2 regions of the Pristimantibacillus sp. Z349TD_6 genome follow, and region 2 is predicted to be linked to the other one. Evidence: riboswitches for the same ligand, from Rfam matches in the RefSeq annotation. Region 2 holds a riboswitch; the other holds the start of a gene.
The links. A riboswitch is a leader RNA that binds a small molecule or an ion and turns the genes downstream of it on or off. The one in region 2 is predicted to bind cyclic di-AMP.

Region 1 (3,413 bases), 120 kb from region 2:
GCTCCGCTCCTTCAGAAGCAGCCGTTCAGCTATTCATGACCGAAGCACAATTCCAGCTGTTCAAGACCGATCTCATTAATCCTTACGTCTGGACGCTGGGCGGTCTCCTAGTTGCCCGAATGCTGATCACTCCCTTATTCAATGCCGGATTATTCTATTCGTTAAATCAGACCAGATCGAATGGGGGGACACGATTTCTAGAAGGTATTCGCAAAGCTTGGAAGCCTGTAGTTCTGCTTTACTGGATCGAGGTTATTTTATCTGTGGCTCCTGCTTGGTATGTGCTGCCGCGCTCACTGGATGCGCTTCTAGAGAGCGGCTCTATTCCAGAGCTGCTGCAAACGGTGCTGCCTGGCGCCCTTCTATGGCTCCTATGGGGCACGGTGCTGCATCTGCTGTTTCTAGCCATGCAATTCAGCGCTGCATCAGGAGGAAGCATATTCCGTTCCTTATGGCACGCTCTCCGAAATTTCCTCACCTATGCAGCTGTGTCGCTCATCATGTGGGGGATCGGAGCAGCCGCTGGACTTGTAGTGACAAGCCTCTCCATGCTGTGGGCCGGGCTGTTTGCACTCATTCTGCATCAAGGCTACTATCTCATTCAAACACTGATGAAGGTTTGGACGATTGCCGCACAATATGACTTTTTGGAAACGAAAAGAATGTAGCAAACCAAAAAAAGCCTTCAGCGTCCTCTGGATGCTGAAGCCAAAATAAACCTTCATTCCACGCTTTGCTGTGGTGTGGAGGTTTTTTTTACAACTAACCGCAACTAAATGATGGCAGTTCTGTATAAATAACTGAAAGAAAATCAAAAATGGGGGATATTCACAAATGATGCGTAAAAAACTAGTTATTATATCCATGGTATTGCTCTTATCGGGCGGTTCATTGGTTGCAGCAGACAAACTATTTCAGAAGGTAACGCTCCTTTATAATAATAAGCAATCCACTGACGATGCTGTCGTTGTGGACGATAAGGTTTATATTAGTATTCGTTCTTTAAGCGACAGCCTTCAAGCCTTCGTCCAATGGAAGAGCAATGATAAGAAGCTCATTATTCAGAAGCCCAATGTGCATATGTTTCTAATGAACGAGAAGCGAGCTATGTTCGGACAGGTTGATAAAGGCAGTGTTCAGAAATTTTTAGTGCAAGCGCAAATCGATAATTTGAATATGGCGATTTCAGAGTTCAAAGTGACCATCGTTGATCCTAATGATAAGGAAACGACAATCGACAGCCGCAGCCAAGACGATGATGATTTTAAAGAGTTCGTCGAAAAAGACACCTTTTGGTTCAGCTCCAAGCTCATTTCCTACGATTTTAAAAATGCTGGGAAATACAAGGTACAGTTTTGGATGCAGCAAAAAAACAACGATCCACAGCTCATTTCAGAAAAAATCGTTACTGCAAAATAAATCTTTTTTCGATTGCCCAAAGGGGGCTGTTCTCATGAACAGCCTCCTTTGTCTATTTCTGCCGCTCTATCTGGAGCAGCAGCTAGGCTGTCTGAATCTACTCTTATTCACGAGTGATATAGATGAGATTTTTCTAATTTATGAGGAGCAAAATGGTGAAATACCGCCATTTACGGCACTTTAAGCTAGTCCTTGCGATATAGCGCCTAAAGGACAAATCGGTATATTTTACACAACATCCACATAATTAATGAAATTGACTCCATGTATTTAGTTAGAAAGCACTACTATGGCGTGTTTATATTACAGAAAGAACGGTTTAACGAAGCAAATTGTCAAAAGGTTACATGAGAATTATTAGAAATTGCCACTAAAGGCAGGAGATCATTGAAAATAATCGAATATTTCTCAAAGCAATAAAAAAACTGCCTAATTCCCTATTGGGATACGGGGGAACCACTTTGGGTGAATTGATTCCGACGTTTGAGTTTTCTTCAAACGCCCGAGGAATCATAGGGAGCCTTCAACCGAACCCCACAGCTAACCTCGTCGGCATTGGAAGGAGTTTCACAATTGAAGAAGATTACCGCATTAATCCTGGGTCTCGTTCTCGTGCTCGCTTTTCAAGCGGGAAGCGCTTTCGCTGACTCAAAATTGAACGGAATTGTTAATGATCTTATTGGCACTCCGTACAAAAGCGGCGGAACGTCGTCGAAAGGCTTTGATTGCTCCGGCTTCACGAGCTATGTGTTCGAGAAAATGGGCATTGAGCTTTCACGTACTTCTGGTTCGCAAGCAAAAGAAGGTACAAAGGTCGCTAAGGCTGACCTCATTGCGGGAGATCTTGTGTTCTTCGACACAGTTGGCGGCAATAATAGCGCCATTTCCCATGTTGGCATTTACATTGGAGATGGAAAGTTTGTACATTCATCCTCGAGCAGAGGCGTTGTAACTGACAAACTTAACTCCGAGTACTATGAGGGACGATATGTAACTGCTCGTCGTATCATGGATGCTGATTCATACCAAGCCAACGTTGACGTAAAATAGAGCAACCTAGTCCCTCTTCTTGAGGGTTGAACGGGTAGACTCATCTAGCAAAGCCGCAGTTTTTTGTCCTCTGACGACAAATGACTTGCGGCTTTGCTGTTTCATTCCAGCTGGAATGCGGCCGTTCAATGTTGCGCTTATGGAAGGAGCTATCACTGATGTATTTGTTTATTCACCGCAAGGATTTGCGTATTTCAGATTTGCGCGCTTTTGATTATTTGAAGAAAAAAGAGAAACAAGGCATTCATTTGCTAATCATAGATCCCGTTATTACAGGAGATGGCCGTTTAACTAGTCATAGCGGTCGGAATTTCATGGCGCAAGCCGCCTCACTTCTGCACAGCTATTCTAATGCAGGAAAGGAACTGCATGTGCTTTATGGTAATCCTGCTGCGATCACCGAAGCTCTGCTGCATGCGCACCCGATTGATGAGGTTATTGTTCATACAGACTACACGCCTTACTCACGGCAGCGAGATGAGCAGCTTGGGCTAACCACACGCAGCCTTGGCCGCCGCTGGATGTCTATCGCCGATTCACCTCTTGCTGATCTAGATGCTTTCCCGGCATTTGCTCGAAAAATGGAGCCATACAAGGTTTTCACACCCTTTTATCGCAAGTGGAGCAGCTTTATGCTGGAGTGCTACAGCCCAATGAGTGAAACGACGATTCATGAGCTTGCTACCTTAAGCGAAATCAATGCCAAGGTTGCGCAATCCTTCGCTTTGCCTGAATCCATTTCGTGCGCCCTAGGCGGCACGAACGTGCAAGGATCATCCAAAGGATTATCCAAGCTGGAACGGTTCGTACGAGAACGCCTTGCCTCTTATTCCGAGAGCAGGGACGCTTATGCCGATGATCATACAAGCCAGCTCGCACGTTTCCTGAATACGGGCGCCATCTCCGCTCGCCAAGCCTACGAAATGACCCAAGGGCTTCCGGGG
Region 2 (3,413 bases):
GCCGAATTTGTTCGCAATCTTTGTACTATCAAAGTATACGTCGATTTTGTTGCCTTTAACCGCACTTCCTTTATCCTCAGCGCGGCGGAAACCGATTCCTTCAATATAAACCCACCAACCGATAGGAATTACCTTCGGATCAACAGCTATCGTCCGACCCTCTTGCACACGAGTACCTGATGAAGTAATCCCGTACTGCGGATGGCTTTCATCTTTGCCTGTTGAAGAGATGTCTGCAGAATAAGCAGTCAACGTGACATTTTTAAGTACTTTTCTCGCCTTAAACGTTACACCGCTCTTCGTAAGCGAAGTAAAGCTCGGGCTCTTGTTCGAGAGCACAGATACTTTAGGCTCTTCCTTCTTCGTTCCGATAGCGACAACCTGATTAACCGCAGCGGTTTCAACCACTTTGCTGACCATCTTCTTCGATATAAGAATTCCGTCCTCGTACTGCTTCTCGATACTCTCTACGATCAGACCTTCCTTGCCGGGTTGAACAAGCTTCTGCTTGCCCGCTTCCAGCGTTGGATCGTTCTTCTTCACAATAGAGAATGGCATTGCACGCTCTGTCTCAGCTACCTTCTTATCTACGCGAACGACGGTTACAGTCAATTCGTTGTCCAAAACGGTATGAAGCGGAGGTATTACTTTATCTTGACCACGAACTGGAATATGTAATTCCTCGATCGCTGCCTGCACTGTTCTCTCTGTCGTATATACAGTAGAGGTCTTGCCATCAGCCTTCACAATTACCGGTATCGCATGAGTCACCTCTATACGATCTCCGTCCTTTATTGCCGCATTAAGCGGTATGGACACCTCATCATGTGGTCCAATTGCGATAGCTTGTTCATCCAGTAGGCGTTGCAGGACCCATTGCTTCGTTTCCACAATGGTTTCTTGTCCGTTCACTACTACGGAGACGCTTTTGACAGCCGTTCCGTACAACAACACCAAAAACATGAAAGTCATAGCGATTGAGATAGTAGCACTCAAAAGAATCAAACGCAAGTTTTCACGCTTCCATCGCAATGCGAAAGACATGCTGGATGATCGTTTCCCATGGGTGTCCTTAACCTGGAGTATTCCCACTTCATCGGTCCTCCTTCATAGCCCCGCCGCCAAGTGTTACGCATGATACAACTGACGCGACTATAGTATATTGGCGTGCGAGCACGCAATCCAGTACTGCTATCGATCCTCCCACCCCCATCTTTTATCCCTATGTCGACAAATTCCCGATTATTCGAAAATAAAAAGAAGCCGTCGACAGAGGATCTGTTTCGTGGCTTCCCGGTTAAATGATTCACTGGGATACAGAAAAATGGATGCACGAGGTTGATCACTCTCTATAACGCTTGCGAGGTTAGCTGACGGATTCGGACAAGAGAGTCGCCCTATTCGTTACACAATGCTCATGGCAATGGCTTCGAAATTCACCCCTGAAGAATTCAAAATACGGTATCGAAAAACCGTACATGGTTCCCCCGCTCTCCGAATGGAGATTAAGCGTAAACTGGAAATCCAATACAAAATTTTATTGCTCTGAGATGAATCATACCTTCATACGAGGTCAATTGTAAAGATACGATAAAAGACGATTTAAGCGAAAAAGCAGGATAAAGCAGGAAAAAATAAGCGATTATCGCTATAAAAATTAGTTTTTACGCGATAAAGGTCTCTATTTCTCATTATTTCTCTCGTTTTTAGACAATACCAAAACATCTTCGACCGTTTTCAGTCGTAATTACACCTATTTCTTCTACCGTTTTGCCCAATAATTCGGCTGCTGTCTCTGCAACTAAAGAGACGTAAGAGGACTCATTTCGCTTCCCTCTGAACGGGTGAGGAGTTAAATATGGAGCATCGGTTTCGATCAAAATTCGGTCGATCGGAACCTGCTTAAGCACCTCTTTTGGCACCCTTGCATTTTTGAAAGTAACGGGTCCTCCAAATGATATATAGAAGTTCATATCAAGACATTGTTTAGCCGTTTCCCAGCTGCCGGAGAAGCAATGCATGACACCGCCAACCTCTGCTGCATTCTCTTCCTGAAGAATACGAATAATGTCCTCATGAGCATCCCGATTATGAATGACAATTGGCTTGCCCACCTTACGAGCAAGACGAATTTGCTCACGAAAAACCCTTTGTTGTACCTCTTTTGGAGAAGTATCCCAGTGATAATCGAGTCCAATCTCACCAATGGCAACAACCTTCTCATGCGCGCATAGACGTTCAATCCATTCCAAATCCTCTGGAAGCATATCTATACTGTCAACCGGATGCCAACCAACCGCAGCGTATATAAAATCATATTTTTCGGCAAGCGCCATCGTTGTAGGGATCGTTTCACGGTTAAAACCAATATTGACAAGCATATGCACGCCTGCATCCTTCGCACGCTGGATGACCTCGTCGCGATCCTCATCAAATTTCTCCGAATCTAAATGGGTATGTGTATCAAAAAGTAATGTCATGTTGATGTTATGCTCCTTCATTCGAGTTTGAAAAGCTTACGAAGTGAATCCGGCAATCGATGAATATTTTGTTTGAGCGGCTCTTCTGGATAATAAAGATGATATTGTCCTTGATGCAGGCCAGTAATAGAACGAACAATGTCGGATTTAGAGGATATTTCGCTTATATCTTCCAAACCATCTAACAACAAAATCGGCGCTTTTTCTTTCTTTTCTCCTTCTTTTTTATCTGGTCGATATACGTCATATGGCAGGTCAAATGGAAAATCGATTTCCATATGATAATCCGGATTCATTCCTATAGAAGAGAAACATTCGCTAATCTCATTTAGCAGCTCTTCTTCCGGGTTTTCAAGCGTAATGTACTTATACAAATGTCTGTTCAGAAATCGTTCACATAGATCGCTTAAAATAGAATCATGCTCCTCCGCCCACTCTGCGAAAGCGGTCTGAACGAGCGCTTCATCCAGCTTCAGATAATCGTGCACCGTCATCGTGTTTTGAAGCAAGCATTTCAGCTGCTTCGGCATCCACTGAAAGGAGTAGCCACCCACGTAAAGCTCCTGTGCTCTACGAAATATTTGACGTAGAATAATTTCCGAGCTTCTAGTCACCGGATGGAAGTAAATTTGCCAATACATCTGATAACGAGACATCAAATAATGTTCGACTGCGTGCATACCGCTCTCTTTAACTACAATTTGCCCTTTATAAGGACGCAATACGCGCAAAATGCGCTCTAAATCAAATGTTCCATAGTTAACACCTGTAAAATACGCGTCTCGGAGCAAATAATCCATCCGATCAGCATCCATTTGGCTTGAAATCAAACTAACAACAATCGGCTTTGGATATTTTTTTTGTATGACTGCAGCGACCTGAGCAGGAAACTGCTCCGATACAGCACTTAGCACGCGATTGATTTCTGTATCT

Region 1: linked by a shared signal. The riboswitch ahead of AC0VYE_RS00730 (C40 family peptidase) and the one ahead of AC0VYE_RS00145 (3D domain-containing protein) in region 2 are both predicted to bind cyclic di-AMP.

The regions. Positions count from the first base shown of each region.
Region 1 is NZ_CM149662.1:147,953-151,365, reverse strand. It holds gene AC0VYE_RS00745 (hypothetical protein) at 1-668, shown strand, start outside; gene AC0VYE_RS00740 (hypothetical protein) at 835-1,419, shown strand; gene AC0VYE_RS00735 (hypothetical protein) at 1,454-1,603, shown strand; cyclic di-AMP (ydaO/yuaA leader) riboswitch at 1,836-1,989, shown strand; gene AC0VYE_RS00730 (C40 family peptidase) at 1,993-2,469, shown strand; gene AC0VYE_RS00725 (FAD-binding domain-containing protein) at 2,628-3,413, shown strand, end outside.
Region 2 is NZ_CM149662.1:26,089-29,501, reverse strand. It holds gene AC0VYE_RS00145 (3D domain-containing protein) at 1-1,092, opposite strand, end outside; cyclic di-AMP (ydaO/yuaA leader) riboswitch at 1,341-1,522, opposite strand; gene AC0VYE_RS00140 (TatD family hydrolase) at 1,707-2,480, opposite strand; gene AC0VYE_RS00135 (HD domain-containing protein) at 2,498-3,413, opposite strand, start outside.